DNA from 4 places in the Bradyrhizobium sp. SMVTL-02 genome. Region 2 is predicted to be linked to each of the others. Evidence: riboswitches for the same ligand, from Rfam matches in the RefSeq annotation. Region 2 holds a riboswitch; each other region holds the start of a gene.
The links. A riboswitch is a leader RNA that binds a small molecule or an ion and turns the genes downstream of it on or off. The one in region 2 is predicted to bind cobalamin.

Region 1: another riboswitch for cobalamin. It lies ahead of ACNJYB_RS13615 (DUF1636 family protein); the one in region 2 lies ahead of ACNJYB_RS07910 (ribonucleoside-diphosphate reductase subunit alpha).
Region 3: another riboswitch for cobalamin. It lies ahead of ACNJYB_RS13680 (energy-coupling factor ABC transporter permease); the one in region 2 lies ahead of ACNJYB_RS07910 (ribonucleoside-diphosphate reductase subunit alpha).
Region 4: another riboswitch for cobalamin. It lies ahead of ACNJYB_RS37995 (ribonucleoside-diphosphate reductase subunit alpha); the one in region 2 lies ahead of ACNJYB_RS07910 (ribonucleoside-diphosphate reductase subunit alpha).

The regions. Positions count from the first base shown of each region.
Region 1 is NZ_CP182469.1:2,929,431-2,934,143, forward strand. It holds gene ACNJYB_RS13605 (cobyric acid synthase) at 1-1,192, opposite strand, end outside; gene cobO (cob(I)yrinic acid a,c-diamide adenosyltransferase) at 1,198-1,833, opposite strand; cobalamin riboswitch at 1,874-2,094, shown strand; gene ACNJYB_RS13615 (DUF1636 family protein) at 2,191-2,565, shown strand; gene cobW (cobalamin biosynthesis protein CobW) at 2,562-3,596, shown strand; gene cobN (cobaltochelatase subunit CobN) at 3,596-4,713, shown strand, end outside.
Region 2 is NZ_CP182469.1:1,690,948-1,695,660, reverse strand. It holds gene ACNJYB_RS07925 (hypothetical protein) at 1-127, opposite strand, end outside; gene ACNJYB_RS07920 (ribbon-helix-helix domain-containing protein) at 299-697, opposite strand; gene ACNJYB_RS07915 (DJ-1/PfpI family protein) at 793-1,395, opposite strand; cobalamin riboswitch at 1,832-2,045, shown strand; gene ACNJYB_RS07910 (ribonucleoside-diphosphate reductase subunit alpha) at 2,166-4,713, shown strand, end outside.
Region 3 is NZ_CP182469.1:2,942,700-2,947,412, reverse strand. It holds gene cobT (nicotinate-nucleotide--dimethylbenzimidazole phosphoribosyltransferase) at 1-1,009, opposite strand, end outside; gene cobF (precorrin-6A synthase (deacetylating)) at 1,020-1,769, opposite strand; gene ACNJYB_RS13680 (energy-coupling factor ABC transporter permease) at 1,809-2,486, opposite strand; cobalamin riboswitch at 2,524-2,743, opposite strand; gene cobA (uroporphyrinogen-III C-methyltransferase) at 2,789-3,520, opposite strand; gene ACNJYB_RS13670 (cobyrinate a,c-diamide synthase) at 3,517-4,713, opposite strand, start outside.
Region 4 is NZ_CP182469.1:7,928,971-7,933,683, reverse strand. It holds gene ACNJYB_RS38015 (recombinase family protein) at 1-78, opposite strand, end outside; gene ACNJYB_RS38010 (hypothetical protein) at 68-307, opposite strand; gene ACNJYB_RS38005 (hypothetical protein) at 866-1,090, opposite strand; partial or broken gene ACNJYB_RS38000 (hypothetical protein) at 1,847-2,085, shown strand; cobalamin riboswitch at 2,106-2,318, shown strand; gene ACNJYB_RS37995 (ribonucleoside-diphosphate reductase subunit alpha) at 2,528-4,363, shown strand; gene ACNJYB_RS37990 (ribonucleotide-diphosphate reductase subunit beta) at 4,354-4,713, shown strand, end outside.

The sequences.
Region 1 (4,713 bases), 1.2 Mb from region 2:
CGTCGGTGCGGCCGATGTGGATTTCGTAGGCCTCGATCGGCTGATCGGTCGCCGCGTGCACCGCGGAGACGCGCGTCAGCGTCTTCTGCGAGCTCATCACCGTCGCGACGTCGAGAAGCCCGAGGCCTGGGGTGTCTCCTGCGGGGCCTTCGATGCCTTCAGGGTCGGCGACGCCGCGCCCGAGCATCTGATAGCCGCCGCAGAGGCCAAGCACATGGCCGCCCCGGCGGTGATGCGCGAGCAGATCGATGTCCCAGCCCTGCGCGCGCAGGAAGGCGAGATCGCCGCGGGTGGATTTTGAGCCAGGGATGATGACGAGACGGACATCGCCGGGGATCGCGTCCCCCGGGCGCACCATCACGAGATCGACACCGGGCTCGAGCTTGAGCGGGTCGAGATCGTCGAAATTGGCGATCCGCGACAGCGCGAGGCAGGCGATCTTGCATTGGCCCGGCTTGCGCGCATCGCTCAGGCCCAGCGCGTCCTCGGCCGGAAGCTCGCCGGCACGCGCGAACCAGGGCAGCACGCCGAGGCCGCGCCAGGCGGTCTTCTGCGCGATCAGCTTGTAGCCGTCGTCGAACAGCGTGGGATCGCCGCGGAACTTGTTGATGACAAAACCCTGGATCATCGCGGCATCGTCGGGGTCGATCACCGTCCTGATGCCGACGAGCTGGGCGATGACGCCGCCACGGTCGATGTCGCCGACCAGCACGACGGGCACGTCGGCCTTGCGCGCAAAGCCCATATTGGCGATGTCGGCTTTGCGCAGGTTGACCTCGGCGGGGCTGCCGGCGCCTTCGACCAGCACGAGGTCGGCCCGCGCTTTCAGCCGCTCAAAGCTCTCCAGCACGGCGCCCATCAGCGAGGGCTTCATCGCCGCATATTCCCGCGCACGTGCAGTCGCAATGCGCGTGCCGTGGACAACGACCTGCGCACCGACATCCGTCTCGGGTTTGAGCAGCACCGGGTTCATGTCGGTGTGTGGCTCGACGCCGGCCGCGAGGGCCTGCAGCGCCTGGGCGCGACCGATTTCGCCGCCATCTACGGTGACGGCCGCGTTGTTCGACATGTTCTGCGGCTTGAACGGGAGCACACGCAGGCCGCGCCGCGCGAAGGCGCGCGCAAGGCCGGCGACGACGAGCGACTTGCCCACGTCCGAGCCGGCCCCCTGGATCATCAATGCGCGCGCCATCGAATTCAGAACTCGACGCCGGCCTGCGCCTTGATGCCGGAGCGGAACGGATGTTTCACCAGCGTCATCTCGGTGACGAGGTCGGCGATCTCGATCAGCTCGTCCTTGGCGTTGCGCCCGGTGAGCACGACATGCGTCATCGGAGGCTTCTGCGTCGTCAGGAATTCCACGACCTCCGCGATGTCGAGATAGTCGTAGCGCAGCGCGATGTTGATCTCGTCGAGCACCACCATGCGCAGGTTCGGATCGAGGATCAGCTCCTTGGCCTTGTCCCAGCCGGCGCGCGCGGCGGCAATGTCGCGGGCGCGATCCTGCGTCTCCCAGGTGAAACCTTCGCCCATGGCGTGGAACTGGCAGAGCTCGCCGAAATGGCCGGTGAGCAGGCGCCGCTCGCCGGTATCCCAGGCGCCCTTGATGAACTGCACGACCGCGCAGGGAAAGCCATGGGCGACGCAGCGGACGATCATGCCGAAGGCGGAGGAGGACTTGCCCTTGCCCGCGCCGGTGTGGACGATGATGAGGCCCTTTTCGCCGCTCTTGGTCGCCATGATCTTGTCGCGGGCGGCCTTCTTCTTCGCCATCTTCTGGGCGTGCCGGGCGTCGGTTTCATCGGCCGTCTGGGTATCCGGTTCAGGCGTCATCGGATCGGGTCCTTCGGCTTGACAAGAGGCGGCCGGGGGCAAATGGTGGCCCGGCGTTGGTTCCTGTCCTATGACAGGCGAAGAGGGAATGCGATAGGGTCCGAATCGGCAAGATTTGGGTCCAAAATGCAGCCGCCCCCGCGACCGTGATCGGAGAGATGCCCAAAGCCACTGATTCCCGCGGGGATCGGGAAGGCGGGGATCGAAGGGCCAAAACCCTGCTCCGCAAGCCGGGAGACCTGCCAGCGCGGACGAGTTTTGGACCGGCGGACGGGGTGTTCCGCGACGGGGAAGCGGGCCTTCAGGAGTATGGTCCGCGCGCCTCATCGCCTCCCGCTGATTATCCTGGAAGAGGCGATGACCGTCACACTTCACGTCTGCATCACCTGCCGCGCCGGCCAAACGCTTGGTGAGGGCGAGACCACGCCCGGCAAGCGCCTGCATGGTGCGATCCTCGAGGCGGGCGTGCCCGAGGGCGTCAACGTGGTTCCCGTCGAATGCCTGTCGGCCTGCAGCCAGGGCTGCTCTGTCGCGCTCAGCGCGCCCGGCCGTTGGTCCTATGTCTATGGCCGCCTGTCCGATGCGAACGCGCAGGACGTCGTCGCTGGCGCTGTGGCCTATGCGGCCGCGCCAGATGGCCTCGTGCCTTGGCGCAGCCGTCCCGAGATCTTCCGCAAGCAGTCGCTTGCCCGCATTCCCCCCATTCCCGTCGTGCCGGAGGCCGCCGAATGAACTCGCTCGCAAAAGTCCCTGTCACGGTGGTCACCGGTTTCCTCGGCTCCGGCAAGACGACACTGATCCAGCATCTGCTCAGCAATGCGGGCGGCAAGAAGCTCGCGGTGCTCGTCAACGAGTTCGGCAGCGCGGGAGTCGACGGTGAAATATTGAAGTCCTGCGCAGATGCCAATTGTCCGGAAGAGAACATCGTCGAGCTCGCCAATGGCTGCATCTGCTGCACCGTCGCCGACGATTTCATTCCGACCATGGAGCAACTGCTGGCGCGGCCGGTGCGGCCCGATCACATCCTGATCGAGACCTCGGGTCTGGCGCTGCCCAAGCCGCTGCTGAAGGCGTTCGACTGGCCGGAGATCCGCTCGCGGATCACGGTCGACGGCGTCATCGCGCTCGCCGATGCCGAGGCGGTGGCCGCGGGCCGCTTCGCGCCGGATCCGGATGCGGTAGAGGCGCAGCGCGCAGCAGACGAGAATCTCGATCACGAGACGCCGCTGTCGGAAGTGTTCGAGGACCAGATCGCCTGCGCCGACATCGTGCTGCTGACCAAGGCCGATCTCGCCGGTAGTGCCGGCATCGAAGCCGCCAAGGCGGCGATCACCGCCGAGATGCCGCGCCGCGTGCCGATGCTGCCCGTCACCGACGGCGCGATCGATGCCCGCGTCATCCTCGGTCTCGGCGCGGCTGCCGAGAACGATCTCGCCGCGCGTCCGTCGCATCACGATGGCGAGGAGGAGCACGAGCACGATGATTTCGCCTCGGTCGTGATCGATCTTCCGGAGGTTTCGGATGTCGATGCGCTGGTCGCTTCCGTCCAGCGTCTCGCGCGCGAGCAGAACGTGCTGCGCGCCAAGGGCTACATCGCCGTCGCCGGCAAGCCAATGCGCCTGCTGCTGCAGGCGGTCGGCGAGCGCGTGCGCCACCAGTTCGACCGACCCTGGGGCGCGGGTCTCAGGCAGTCAAAGCTCGTCGTGATCGGCGAGCATGGCGATATCGACGAGACCGCGATCAGGTCAGGACTAGGTATCTGATGCACGTCGTCTTCCGCGAGAGCCGCGGTCTCGAGGAGACCGCGACGCCAAGAGACATCGGCCAGGATCCGGCCGATCTCGTGGTGCTCTCGTATTCGGATTCCGACCTTGCCGCGTTTGCGGCCGGCTGGCGGCGTGGCCGTGACAGCCTGCCGTCGCTGCGGCTCGCCAATCTCGCCGAACTCCGTCATCCGCTCTCGGTCGATACCTATATCGAGCGCACGCTGTCGCAGGCCCGCGGCATCCTGGTGCGCCTGATCGGCGGCGAATCCTATTGGCCGTATGGCCTCGCGGCGCTCCAGCAACTGGCCAAAGATCGCGGCATCGTTCTGGCCGTGCTGCCCGCCGACGGCCGCGACGACTCCCGGCTCGATGTGTACTCGACCTTGCCGGTGTCGACGCTGCGGCGGCTCAAGGTGCTCTGCGACAACGGCGGGCCCGTCGCGGCGCAAGCGGCGATTGCACAGCTCGCGCTCGCCTCGGGGCTTTATGCGGGTCCGGTCGTCGGCGAGATGATCGTTCCTGAGATGGGCTTTTACGATCCCTCGCGCGGCGTCATCCCGGCGCCGGTCGCGGAGGAAGGAAAGCCGCACGCGCTGGTGACGTTCTATCGCTCCTATCTCACCGCAGCGGACACCGGACCCGTCGATGCCCTGATCGCGGCGTTGCGCGAAAAGGGCTTTGACGCGCATGGCGTGTTCGTCACCTCGCTGAAGGCCGCGGGCGTTGCCGATTGGCTGCGCGCGTATCTCGCGCAAAATCCGGCGGCTGCCATCGTCAATGCGACGGCGTTTTCTGCGGTTGGCGAGGATGGCACGACGCCGTTCGAGGCCGCAATCTGTCCGGTATTCCAGGTCGCGCTCTCGACGGCGCGGCGTGAGGACTGGGCGGAATCGCTCCGTGGCCTCTCGCCCGGCGATCTCGCGATGCATGTGGTGCTGCCGGAGGTCGACGGCCGCGTGTTCACCGGCGTGGTGAGCTTCAAATCAGCGGCGGAGCGCGATCCCGATCTGCAATTTTCGCATCTGGCCCACAGGGCCGATGAGGAGCGCGTGACGGCCGTTGCCGCGCGCGTCGCGGCCTCGCGGCGGCTGGCGGTGACACCGGCCGTCGAGAA
Region 2 (4,713 bases):
TGCGGATGGTGGTCTTGATCTCAGCGATCTTCTTCTTCATCACGTTCTCCTTTCCTTCTCTGGCACGCCAGACCAAGCGAAAGTGCGGCCAGTCGTGTAGGAAAAGAATAGTGAGTTGCTGCGCCAATCCGCAGCGAGATTCCTTGACTGTCGCTATCAAAAAAATTGGAAGTGCGGCTCAGATGGCGCTAGCAAAAAGACCCGATCTGGCGCTTGGACCGTTGTGACTGGAGGCTCGGCTTTGTCGCGTGGGCCCCAGACGAGCTGCGGCAACCGCCATCGATTGACGCAATTCTGCCTAACCAGTGACTGAAATCCTCGATTTGTTACTCCCGCTCCCGGCGTCCGCAGCAAAGCGTCGTGCCTCGCGCTCGAGGATGCGGTTGGCATCTAGCGATCTGACCGGTGTGGCGAAATCGCGCGGGATGTCGCCAGAGAGTTGCAGCATCAGATAGCGGCCGCAGCAGACGCGGAGGAACGAGGAAAAGTTCTCCACATTCTTCCGGTCCTCCAGCAATTCTTCATGCAGCCGGTCCAGGAGCTGCGAGAGTGTCATGCCATCGCGCTGCGCGATCTCCTCCAGAATCCGCCAGTAAAGGTTCTCCAAGCGGATGCTGGTGGAGAAACCGCGCATTCGCACGGACTTCAGCCGGGTCTGCCAAAGCTCCGCATCCGCATTGACAAAGAGCCTGCACATGGGCGCCGCCTCAGGCAGCAGAAAGAGCCGGGTCACAGTCTATCACCCCGCCCTGCGCCCGTACCTACGCTCATTCACGTCGTCAAGCCGAACGATCATGCGGCGCGGCGCAGGCCGGAATGGCTGATCGTCGTCCCCAGAACGGCAAGAAATTGCGATAGCCACGCGGGGTGAGCCGGCCAAGCCGGCGCGCTGACCAGATTGCGATCTGTCACGGCGCCATTAATTGGGATCTCGGCATAAACGCCGCCGGCAAGTTCGACCTCGATGCGGCAGGCCGGATAGGCCGAACAGGTGCGCCCCTTCAGCACGTCGGCGCCCGCAAGGAGCTGCGCCGCATGACAGATTGCGGCGACGGGCTTCTCAGCAGCGAAGAAGTATCTAACCAGCTCGATCACCCGTCCATCGGTGCGAAGGTATTCGGGAGCTCGGCCCCCCGGGATCACGAGCGCGTCATAAGATGAGGAATCGATTTCGGCGAACGTGGTATTGATCGTGAAGTTGTGGCCGCGCTTTTCGCTGTAGGTCTGCTGGCCTTCGAAATCATGGATCGACGTTGCGATTGTGTCGCCTGCGGCCTTGCCGGGGCAGACGGCATGAACCGTGTGTCCGACGGCGAGGAGGGCCTGGAACGGGACCATTATTTCGTAGTCCTCACCAAAATCCCCGACGATCATCAGAATGCGCTTGCCATTCATGCATTATCCTCCGAACTTAGGTTCCAACGCTCGCTCTTTGCGCGGTCTGAGGATACAGACGCCGGACGAGACTTGGTGTTAACCCGTTAACGCAGTCGAGCGAGCGGCACGTGCACGCTGTCGTCGGATTGTACGCGGAAAGATGAGCAATATCCGCGCGCTTTGTCACAAGCTATCTTCACACGGTGCAGACTTTCATATCTCGACCAGGGGCTCCAAGGAAGCGTACGTCCCGCCGCGCCTGAATCTCAGGGACTTGAGCTTTGCCCGCTCGTGCGCCGCCGCTCACCCAAATCGTCGCCTGCCAGACTCCGTCCGCATAGCTGAGCCCTCGGCGGATAGACGACATCACCGCGGGCGAGCGCGGGAACGACGTCAAGATTGCGTGCAAAAATCTACGAGCCTCATCAGCTGTTGACAGCGCGTCCCGAATATCACTACATATCGTCATCACGGTCCGCTTGATCGCAAGATTTAGTGGCTAAGAGGGAAGCCGGTGAACTGCGCCTTGTGCGCGGAATTCCGGCGCTGCCCCCGCAACTGTCAGCAGCGAGCTGCTTCCGAACGACGTCACTGGTGCGACTGCGCCGGGAAGACAGGAAGTGCAACGACCTGCGAGCCAGGAGACCTGCCGTGACGACCAGAACGTCCACGGGCGGGGTGTCCGGCGGTCGCTTACACGCACCGTCCGGCAACATATCTGCCGGCGCTGCGTCAGCGTCCTTCCTTATCGCCCCGTTCAAACACAACGCGCATCACGGGGCCTATTGATGTCACTGAACCTACACGACGCGGACAATGCGTCCGCTGCCATTATCCAGTCGCGTCCGCGAACGCTCGCGCCAAGCGAGCCGACCATGCAGATCATTCGCCGTAACGGCAAGGTCACCCCATTTGACTCCCCCAAGATCGGGTTGGCCATGACCAAGGCCTTTCTGGCCGTCGAAGGTACCACGGCGGCCGCCTCTCGCCGCGTGCATGAGAGCGTTGTGCAATTGACCGACGAGGTCGTCGCTGCGCTCATGCGGCGCGCGGGCGAAGGACGCACCTTCCATATCGAGGATGTTCAAGATCAGGTCGAACTCGCCTTGATGCGCAGTGAGAACCACAAGGTTGCGCGCGCTTATGTGTTGTATCGCGAAGAGCGCGCGCGTCAGCGCGCCGAGGACGCGGCCGCGCAGCCGGCGCCCGCCGGCGCTCCGGCGCTTCACGTCACCCTGACGGACGGTTCCCGTGTCGGTCTGGATACCAATCGCCTCGCGCTGATCATCGGCGAAGCCTGCGCCGGCCTCGATGGCGTCTCTGTGGAGCCCGTGCTGGCCGAGACCAGGCGCAATCTCTACGACGGCATCAGCCAGGACGAGCTGGCGCTGGCTTCGATCATGGCAGCGCGTACCCTCGTCGAGCACGAGCCAAACTATTCTTACGTCAGCGCGCGTTTGCTGCTCGACAAGCTCCGCGGCGAGGTGCTCTCGCACGTTCATGGTGTTGCGACGTCGGCCTCGCAAGCCGACATGGCGACGCTCTATGCCGAATACTTTCCGGCCTATGTGAGGGTCGGGATCAACGCCGAGCTGCTCGATCCCGAACTTGCCCGCTTCGATCTCGACAGGATCGCCGCAGCGCTGAAGCCGGAACGGGACCTAAACTTCCAGTTCCTAGGTCTTCAGACGCTTTACGACCGCTATTTCCTACATCAGCACGGCAAGCGAATCGAGCTGCCGCAGGCTTTCTTCATGCGGGTTGCGATGGGGCTGGCGCTGCGCGAGATTGATCGCGAGGCAAAGGCGATCGAGTTCTACGATCTCTTGTCATCGTTCGACTTCATGGCCTCGACACCCACGCTGTTTAATTCTGGCACGCTGCGTCCGCAGCTGTCGTCCTGCTTCCTCACCACCGTCGCCGATGACCTTGACGGCATTTTCAAGTCGATCAAGGACAATGCGCTGCTCGCCAAATATTCGGGTGGCCTCGGCAACGACTGGACGCCAGTTCGCGGCCTAGGCGCTCACATCAAGGGCACCAATGGCGAGAGCCAGGGCATCATCCCGTTCCTCAAAGTCGCCAACGACACTGCGATCGCCGTCAACCAGGGTGGAAAGCGCAAGGGCGCGGTCTGCGCTTACCTTGAGACCTGGCACGTCGACATCGAGGAATTCCTCGACCTCCGCAAGAACACCGGCGATGACCGCCGCCGGACGCACGACATGAACACCGCAAACTGGATTCCGGACCTGTTCATGCAGCGCGTCGACGCCGACGGCGAGTGGACGCTGTTCTCGCCGGATGAGACGCCGGACCTGCATGACCTCTACGGCGAGGCATTCAGGACCGCGTACGAGGCCTATGAAGCCAGAGCCAAGGACGGCGGGATACGCCTCTTCAAGACGGTGCGAGCTACCGACCTCTGGCGTCGCATGCTGACCATGCTATTCGAGACCGGCCACCCCTGGATCGCCTTCAAAGACCCCTGCAACTTGCGTTCGCCACAGCGCCACATGGGCGTGATCCATTCCTCGAATCTGTGCACCGAGATCACGCTGAACACTTCGGCCGACGAAGTCGCCGTCTGCAATCTGGGCTCCGTCAACCTGCTTAGTCATGTCGGCCCCGACGGCATCGACGAGGCAAAACTGAAGCGGACGGTGACGACCGCCGTCCGGATGCTCGACAACGTCATTGACATCAATTTCTACACCATCCCGGAGGCGCGCCGGTCCAACATGCGTCACCGGCCGGTCGGTCTCGGCCTGATGGGCTTTCAGGAGGCGCTTCAGGTCCAGCGCATCCCGATCGCATCGGATGCGGCAGTCACGTTCGCGGATATCAGCATGGAGGCGATTTCCTTCCACGCCATCGAGGCGTCCTCAGATCTCGCAAGCGAGCGCGGACGCTATCCAAGCTTCGAAGGCTCGCTCTGGTCGAAAGGTATTTTGCCGTTCGACTCTATCCAACTTCTTAACGATGCCCGCGGCGGACTCGATCTCGACCGCTCTTCGACGCTGCCCTGGGATCGCCTACGCGAGAAGGTCGTCGCTGGCGGAATGCGCAACTCAAACGTCATGGCAATCGCGCCGACAGCGACCATCTCCAACATCTGCGGCGTGTCGCAGTCGATCGAGCCAAATTATCAAAATCTCTTCGTCAAATCGAACATGTCCGGGGACTTCACGGTCGTGAACGAGCTCCTGGTCCGCGACCTTAAGGCCCGCGGCCTGTGGGATGAGGTGATGGTCTCCGACCTGAAATATTTCGACGGCAGCGTCGGCCAGATCGATCGGGTGCCCGACGATCTCAAGAACCTTTATGCGACAGCAT
Region 3 (4,713 bases), 1.3 Mb from region 2:
TGTCATTGTGGAGCGCGCAGGCCGACCTCACCAGCGGCAGCGCGATGGCGGCGCCCGATCCCTCGCCGAGCCTGAGATCGAGGCTGATCAGCGGCTGCACGTTCAGCGCGCGCAGCACCAGCCGATGTCCCTGCTCCGCCGATTGATGCGAAGGCAGCAGGAATGGCTGACACGACGGGTTGAGCCGCACGGCCGCCAGCGCCGCGACCGATACGATGAAGCCGTCGATCAGCACAGGGATGCGGCGCTGCGCGGCCGCAATGATGGCGCCCGCGATCGCCGCGATCTCGAGTCCGCCGACAGCACACAGGATCTTTTCGGCCGAGGCGCCCGCAACGCCATGACGCGCAATCGCGGCATCGATCACGCGCGCCTTGTGCGCACGGCCCGCCGCATCGACGCCGGTGCCGCTGCCCGCGATCTCCTCGGCGCTGACGCCGAGCAGGCTCGCGGCGATCGCCGCTGATGTCGTGGTGTTGCCGATGCCCATCTCGCCGAAGAGCAGGAGATCAGGCTGGCTGGCCTCGGCACGCGCGACCGCGCGCTGGCCGGCTTCGAAGGCGAAGACCAGCTCTGCTGGCGTGAGCGCAGCCTCGACACTGAAATCACGGGTGCCACTGCGCGGCTTGTCGGTGACGATGCCAGGCATCGCCCCCTCCGTCAGCGTGCCGGCGTCAACGACTTCCAGGTTTGAGCCGAGCTCGCGCGCCAGCACCGAGATCGCTGCGCCGCCTGAGGCAAAATTCGCCATCATCGCGATGGTGACCGCCTGCGGATAGGCCGACACCCCCTGCGCGACGATGCCGTGATCGCCGGCGAAGATGATGATGGGTACGCACGCGGCACGCGGTTGCTCGGTCGCTTGGAGGCCGGCAAGCTCGATCGCAAGCTGCTCGAGCCGGCCGAGCGCGCCGGTCGGTTTTGTCAGTTGCGCCTGACGTGCGATCGCCGCATCGCGATGGGTCGCGGAGACATCGGGACATTTCTGGGTGACCCAGCCGGGGAGCATGCTGCCTCGCTTACGGCCTGCGCTTGAGAATGTAGCTGTCCATGATCCAGCCGTGGCGCTCGCGCGCCTCCTGCCGGAGCGCGACGATGCGCGGGCCCGCGTCAGTGAGCGCGCCGGACATGATGATCTGGTCGGGCATGCCGAGATAAGCGCCCCACCAGATATGGAGCCCTTCCGGATCGAGCGACTGGAATGCCGTGCCGCCGTCGAGCATCACCACCACCGTGTCGACGCCCTGCGGCCAGCCGCCCTCTCGCAAGCGACGGCCTGTCGTGACCAGAAACGGTTCGCCGATGTCGTTGAGCGGCAGCGCGTGCGCCGCGCACAGCGCCTGGATCGAGGTGATGCCGGGCACGACTTGGAGTGCAGGCAAGGGATCGAGCCGGCGCGCAATCCGCAGCGAGGAATCGTAAAGCGAAGGATCGCCCCAGATCAGCAGTGCGACCTTGCCGTCGCCGCCCAGATGGTTCGCGATTGTCTGCGACCATGCGGCGGCGACCGCATCATGCCAATCGTCCACGCCCTTGCGGTAATCGGCCTCCGTCGCGTCGCGCACCGGCAGGTCGAACTCGGCGATGCGCGTCGTGTTGCTGGTAAGCACGTCAGTGCAGATCGTCCGCCTGAGATCGGCGAGATCGGATTTCGCGCTTCCCTTGCGCGGGATCAGGACCAGATCGGCCGCGTTGATGGCGCAGATCGCGGCGCGCGTGAGCTGCTCGGGATCGCCGCAACCGATGCCTATCAGGGAGAGCGTGAGCATCGGGCGTACAGGGGGGCCATGACGGCCGCCCCTTGTCTCTTAAGCCGCGTTGTGCAGGCGCGGGGTGACGAGGCCCGGCGCCGTAACACCGCGCAGCCACTTCGCCAGCGCCAGCACGGCGAGATCGGCCAGCGGCTCGATCACGATGACGAGCGCGTAGGAGGCCGCGAAGGCCGCGATGTTGGCGAGGTTGCTCATGGCAAAGCCGGAGCCATAGAGCGCCCAGAACGCCACCCAGGCGATCACGCCGGCTTGGTAGGTGGTCGAGAGCGCCAGCGCCTGGCGATACCTGAGGTCGACATAGGCGGTGTTGCGGGAAATGAGCCGCGCGGCAATCGCCTGGATCGCGAACAGCGGCACCAGCAGCGTGGTGACGTTCATGCCGTATTGCGGCAGGTCGGCCGGCTCGAAGAGCACGCCTTGAAGCAGCAGGCCCAATGCGAGGCCGAAGGCTGCGGGCGCGGCGCCGAACAGCAGGAACAGGGTCGAACCGAGGATGAAGTGCACCTCGGAGACGCCGACGGGGAAGTGCGGCAGGATCTCGAAGAAGGTGAAGACGAGGCCCGTGGTGGCGAGCGTCCGCGCCGCGAATGACGTGATCCCCTGCTCGCGTACGGTCTCAGCGGCGAGCTTCAGGGCAACGCCGCCTGCGGCGATGCCGGTTGCGTAACTCAACACGAGCTTGGCGCCCGTCACGACGCCCGGTTCGATATGCATGGCTCAGTTCCTTCCTGCCGTCACACCCGACGGCCTTGGCCTCAAAACATGCACGGCCGGTCTCCTGGCTCGCGGTTCACTGGGGTTCTCCGGCCTTCCCGAACCTTGCGGTCCAGTGGCTGATCGGAGCCCCTCACCGCTTACAGTCGCGGGGGCGGCTGGGGTTTTGGGCGCCGCAACTGGGTCCGCCCATCCCCATTCCCGATTATGCTCCGGCGCTTTGCGCCGCGTCGAGCACCATGCCCCTCTTGTGTGCCTCTTTCGCATCGCAGGCGTCAAGGGGCGAACGGCGGCAGTGGCCCTCATGACGGATATTCCCCTGCCAGCGCACCGAACAGGATGACTGCGGCCGTCGAAGCCGCCCCGCCTCGTGCAAGCTGCTCGGCAAGCTCGGCAATCGTGGTGCGGACCAGCCGTTCCTCGGGTCGCCCGAGGGATTCGGCGAACAGCGCCGGGGTATCAGCGGCGAGGCCGTGGGCGATCAATTTTGCGGTAAGCGCCGGAAACGTGCGCCGGCCCATATAGACGACGGTGGTCGCCTCAGGGTCGGCCAGCGCCGCCCAGTTCAGGTTTGGCGGCAGCTCGCCAGTGACATCGGCCCCGGTGACGAACTGCACGCGGCGCGAGGTGTGCCGCCGGGTCAGCGGGATTCCCGCCTGCGCCGCGGCGACACAGGCCGAGGTGACCCCGGGAACGATCTCATAGCCGATGCCGGCTTCGCGCAGCGTCTCGATCTCCTCTTCGAGCCGGCCGAAAATGCCGGCATCGCCGGACTTCAACCGCACCACGCGCGCGCCGGTTGCCGCATAGTCGACCAGGAGGCGGTTGACATGGTGCTGCTTCGTGGAGGGCCGCCCGGCCCGCTTTCCCACCGCGACGAGATTGGTACCAGGCCGGGCGAGATCGAGGATCGCGCCGGAGGCAAGATCGTCATAGAGCACGACATCGGCCTCGCGCAGCCGCGCGGCGCCCTTCACGGTGAGGAGCTCGGGATCACCGGGGCCGGCGGAGACGAAGGAGACAAAACCGCTCACCGGTCCTCCGCGATCAGATGGAAGAACGTGCCGGTGGCGCGGCCGCGCTGCGAGCCGGTCTCGGCGATGACCGCGCCCGTTGCATCATGCACGACCGCCAGCGGCGTATCGGGCTGGGCAAGGATGGTCGAATAGTGGAACTCGTGGCCGCGCAGGCGCGCGCCCGCCCGATGTCCCGGCATCGGCGTTGCAAGTGTGGCGAGACGATAGCCCAGATGCATGCGGCGCTTGGCAAAGCTGGTCTCCAGGCCAAGCAGACCCGTCATCTCATGACGGATCCCGTCGGCATCTTTGAGGCCTGCGCCCAGCACCATATAGCCTCCGCACTCCCCGTGCACCGGCCGCGTCTCGACGAAGGCGCGCAGGCTGCTGCGAAACCGCGCATTGGCTGCGATCTTTCCTGCGTGAAGCTCGGGATAGCCGCCCGGTAGCCAGCAGACGTCGGCGCTCGCGTCGGGCACCTCATCAGCGAGCGGCGAGAATGTCGAGATCTCGGCGCCCGCCGCGCGCCAGGCCTCCAGCATATGCGGATAGACGAAGGAGAACGCCGCATCACGGGCGAGCGCGATGCGTTGCCCGGGCGGCCTCACATTCCACCCATTCGCCGTAGGTCGCGGCGACCAGCTGGCAGCGAAGCACAGCACCGCATCAAGATCGACATGCGCGGCGACGAAGCGCGCGGCCTCGTCGATCAGCTTGCCGATGTCGGCCTGCTCCTCCGCCTGCACGAGGCCGAGATGTCGTTTCGGCAGGCTGACCTCGGCGTGACGCGGCAGCGCGCCGAACACGGCGATGCCGATGTCCGCAAGCGCGCGCCGCACCAGGTCTTCGTGGCGCGGGCTGGCGACGCGATTGAGCACCACACCGGCAAGTCGCACGCCGGGCCGATAGTCGCGCAAGCCGGCAGCGATCGCCGCCGCCGTCTGCGCCTGCCCGGAGGGATCGATCACAAGGACCACCGGCCAGCCCAGCATCTCCGCGATGTCGGCCGAAGCACCGGTGCCGGAAACACCGCGCGCTGCAACGCCATCGAACAGGCCCATCGAGCCTTCGGCGAGAACAATGTCGGCATCCGTGCCGCGGCTGACGAGATGGTCGATGGTCGCGCGGTCCATCGCCCAGCTATCGACGTTGACGGAGGCGCGGCCCGTGGCGGCAGCGTGGAAAGCGGGATCGATATAGTCCGGCCCGCT
Region 4 (4,713 bases), 2.2 Mb from region 2:
CTGATGCGTTGAGGATTGACGCACGTAAAGAATCGCCTTGCGCGCGAGATGATGAGGCCTGACTTTGTCACAGATCATGACCGACCTCCTTTGCGCGCGGCGTTGCCGTCGCCGCAGCGTGGTCGAGGATTAACTGCGTGATCAGACTCGTCAGGACCGCCCGTACTTCCGCCGGCAGCTCCGACCATGCCGGCGCGCCGATGGCGCTGTTCAACAGGCCGCTCCCGAACAGGTCCATCTGCCGCTGCAATCGCGGTTTTTGATTGTGTCGGCATCCGCTCCCTGGCATTGCCGTCTGGCGTGACATGAGTCGCTCCCCGATTCTGGTGGTGAGAGCCTTTGGATGCGCCAGAAACCAGGACAGCTGATGGCGTTCGATCCTTCAACGCCAGATCGAGAAGCGCAGAAAGCGCGGTAAGTGCATCGATGCTAACAAGCGGATGAGCTGTCAAAGGCTCAGCGTCAGGGCATGCCGTCCGCTCGAACATCCATGCTGGAACTTCCAGCCAACGATCTGCTTGCGCGCCGTCCAGGTTGCAGCGGAAAACGACATCGTCAGCCTTATCGACGGTCCCATGAACGCAAACTCGGCGACCAAACCAAGGATGATGCCGATAAAGAACCTCGCGAAAAACGGTCCTGTGGGCATTCTTAAACGTTGTTGTACAATGGCCGGCGTCCTCACTCGAGCCTTGACGGCGGCACTCCGGATCAAGCCTACTTCAACTCGCTGCCGCTCCGCATGGCAGCCTAACCACGGCAGACGCTCCACCTATCAACGCGGAAATTCTGTCCAAACAACCGGGGCCAGCTCTGTTCCGAACTGGTCCAATTCATCCGAGCGACTTACACGCCAAGCGTCGGCTCATACAGCGTGACGGACGGTTGCCCAATCGTGTGGCGGATCGAACAATTTTAGCTCCTGTGGTTGTGCCTCCAAGCGGCGCCTCAGAAATCGCCCATTAATGCGCCCTTTCCAACAACGCGCCGACCAGTCTTGATTGATCTCGCCGCCTGCCACGATCAGCATGAGCGGCTCCTTCACGCGGCGAGCAATGCGCCGCAGCGTAGCCGAGTCCAGATCGCTCATTGCCGCGGCGCCACCGGATGCGAGTGCCAATCGCCGAGGTAATCAACGTCACCCGCGGTATCCTGAAAAGCCCGCCGAATCTCCGCGACCTGCCAAGCGTGATCGGGCACGAAACAGTGTCGCCCGTGAAGGGCGTGCGGGCCGGACTGCGAAGGTCGATTACCACCCGGTCTTTCCCCGCGCGCCAGCCGAGAAGAACTCCGCCATTCTCGAGGGGGACAAATTCGCAAGCAAGTTTGCACATTGCCCGCATCACGTGCGAAGAAAGCAAGACGTTCATTCCCCGGCCCAACAGCGTGGATGTGGGGGGGCAATCAAATGCTCCCAGCGTGGCAGCACACGTACTCCGTTTTGGCCTTGCAGTGTCAGGATAGACACTTGCCAGGTGCCGGGGTCGTACTTTCCTTCTGAGAGCAATCCGACCGCACTGCGAACGACTTCAAGCGATACTTCTTGCAGATCAAAGCCTCCTCCGGTGAATGTAGGCGCATTGCACCCTAACGGCGTGACGATTCCGGTATTATCGAGACGCGGTTTGGACATATGTTTCTCGTCCTTCCGATGTTCATGGAGGCAAACCAAGCAGCTTTTGGAATCGTGAACAAAGCGCGCGACCACGCCGCCTGCGAGCCCGACGGTCGCGTAGCCCATCACATAAGGCACTTTCGGTTTGGAAAGTGATTCCCCGAGCCAAGCCCCCGCCAGGGCGAGGGGTAGAGACTCGACGGGAGGCACTTACAGCGGACATCGCCGGGTCGACGCGATCGAATCATGAAGCGTTTCAAATCGTCCCGTCAGGCTCAACTTTTCTGTCAGTTCATGCTCAGGTCGCGAACCTTTTCCACATCCTCTCTCTCGGAGCCGTCACTGCCGATTTCCGTCGTGTTTCGCGCGAGCGAGCCTTTGCGACTTGGCGCGAGATCTCCACGACAAGCGCTCGCCGAACCTTGACCTCGGGGCTGCTCCAATTCGTTAACTTGACGGCGCCGCCTTGACGAATCTCTGCGAGCGGTGCCTATATGTAGTCCGTCACGGTCTTCCAATCCGCATCTCGTAGGATGGAAGCTAAGAGGGAACCCGGTGCGCCGGCAACGGCTATTCCGAGGCTGCCCCCGCAACTGTAAGCGGCGAGCGGTTGTCATCATGGTCACTGGCGCGACAGCGCTGGGAAGGCCGACAGCCCCAGCGACCCGCGAGCCAGGAGACCTGCCGCGACTGAACGAAAGTCCTCGGGCGGGGTGCCCCGGTGGGGCGCTTGCAGCCGGGCACACTTGCCAGCTCTCCTCGCAAGTCGTCCGCGCGGCCCCGGCGCCTAACATCGCGGGGTTGCCGATGTCGCCGTCTTACGATTTCGATCAGCGTGGTCATCTCGTCGCGCCACCGAGTGTGCGGCCGCGCCTAGCGCAGGCGAAGCCTGCGGCGCCTGAGCCGTGTCTGGTGCCCCTTTCGCCATCGCCGGCTCCGCTGCCGTGGCCCCTCGCGCCATCGCCAAAGCCGGCCGACCTCACGCTCGATCCGTCGCGCGACGACTTGTTGACGTCGTTCGGCAAGCTGACGCTGACCGACCGTTATCTGCTCGCCGGCGAAACTTACCAGGACATGTTCGGGCGGGTGTCTTGCGCTTTCGCGGACGATGTTGCGCATGCCCAACGTCTCTATGATGCGATGTCCCGGCTATGGTTCATGCCGGCCACACCGGTGCTCTCCAACGGCGGGACCACGCGCGGCCTGCCGATCTCCTGCTTCCTCAACTCGGTGGCGGACTCGCTCGAAGGCATCGTCGGTACCTGGAACGAGAACGTCTGGCTTGCTTCCAACGGCGGCGGCATCGGCACCTACTGGGGCAATGTTCGCTCGATCGGCGAGAAGGTGAAGGGCGGCGTCACTTCAGGCATCATCCCGTTCATCCACGTCATGGACGGCCTGACGCTGGCGATCAGCCAGGGCTCGTTGCGGCGCGGCTCGGCGGCGGTCTATCTCGATATCCACCATCCCGAGATCGAGGAGTTCCTCGAGATTCGCAAGGCGTCCGGCGACTTCAACCGAAAGAGCTTCAACCTGCATCACGGCGTCAACGTCACCGATGAGTTCATGCGTGCCGTGGGCGCCGGCACCGCATTCGCTCTACGGAGCCCGAAGACTAACGAGGTCGTCCGCCAGATCGATGCCCGCCAGCTGTGGCAACGCATCCTTGAGAACCGGCTCCAGACTGGCGAGCCTTATCTCTTGTTCATCGACACCGTAAACCGCGCGCTCCCCAAGCATCAGCGCGAGCTGGGCCTCAAGGTCTCGACTTCCAACCTGTGCAGCGAAATTACCCTGCCGACCGGCATCGATCATCGCGACGAGGAGCGCACCGCGGTCTGCTGTCTGTCGTCGCTCAACCTCGAGACCTGGGACCAGTGGAGTGAGGAGCCCACCTTCATCGAGGATGTCATGCGCTTCCTCGACAACGTGCTCAGCCACTTCATCACGGTGGCGCCGGACGGCATGAAGCGTGCCCGCTACGCTGCCCTGCGTGAGCGCTCCGTCGGCCTCGGCGTCATGGGCTTCCACTCTTTCCTGCAGGCCAAGGGCATTCCAATGGAAAGTGTCATGGCCAAGTCGTTCAATCTGAACATGTTCCGAAAAATCCGTCGCGACGCCGACGCGGCATCCGTGACGCTCGCGCGCGAGCGTGGTCCGTGCCCGGATGCCCTGGAACGCGGCGTGATGGCGCGTTTCAGCCATAAGATCGCGATCGCGCCGACCGCCTCGATCAGCATCATCTGCGGCGGCACCAGCGCCTGCGTCGAGCCAATCCCGGCCAACATCTACACCCATAAGACATTGTCCGGCGCCATCTCGGTGCGTAATCCGCATCTCGCCAAAGTGCTTGCGGCGAAGGGCGCCGACACTTCGGCGATGTGGCAGTCGATTATAGCACACGAAGGGTCGGTGGCCCGTCTCGACATCTTGTCGGAGCACGAGAAAGCGATCTTTCGCACCGCTTTCGAGATCGACCAGCGCTGGATCGTCGAGCTTGCCGCCGACCGCGCCCCGTTCATCTGCCAAAGCCAGTCGATCAACCTCTATCTCCCAGCCGATGTCGATAAATGGGACCTTCACATGCTGCACTGGACGGCATGGCAGTGCGGATTGAAAAGCCTCTACTACTGCCGCTCAAAGTCTATCTCGCGCGCGGCGTTCGCTGGCAAGATCGGCGACAGCGACAAGGTGGCGGCGCCGCAGCCACAGCGTACTGATTATGAGGAGTGCCTTGCATGTCAGTGATCGATCTTTCGGCCGTCGATCCGCGTACGCTGATCGGCAAGGGACGAGTGGGGCTGCTCGACGCGACCGGAACCTATGATGTCGATCGCTACGCCTGGGCTTACGAGTTCTGGAAGCGCCAGCAGCAGACCCATTGGATGGGCGAGGAGGTGCCGCTCGGCGCCGACCTCAAGGACTGGGCGTCGGACCGCGTCACCGCCAGCGAATGCGCGCTGCTCACCCAAATCTTTCGTTTCTTCACTCAGTCGGACATCGAGGTCGGGGACAACTATCTCAAGCGCTACATCCCGATCTTCCAGCCGCTCACTGTTCAGATGATGATGGCGGCCTTCAGCAACATGGAGACGGTT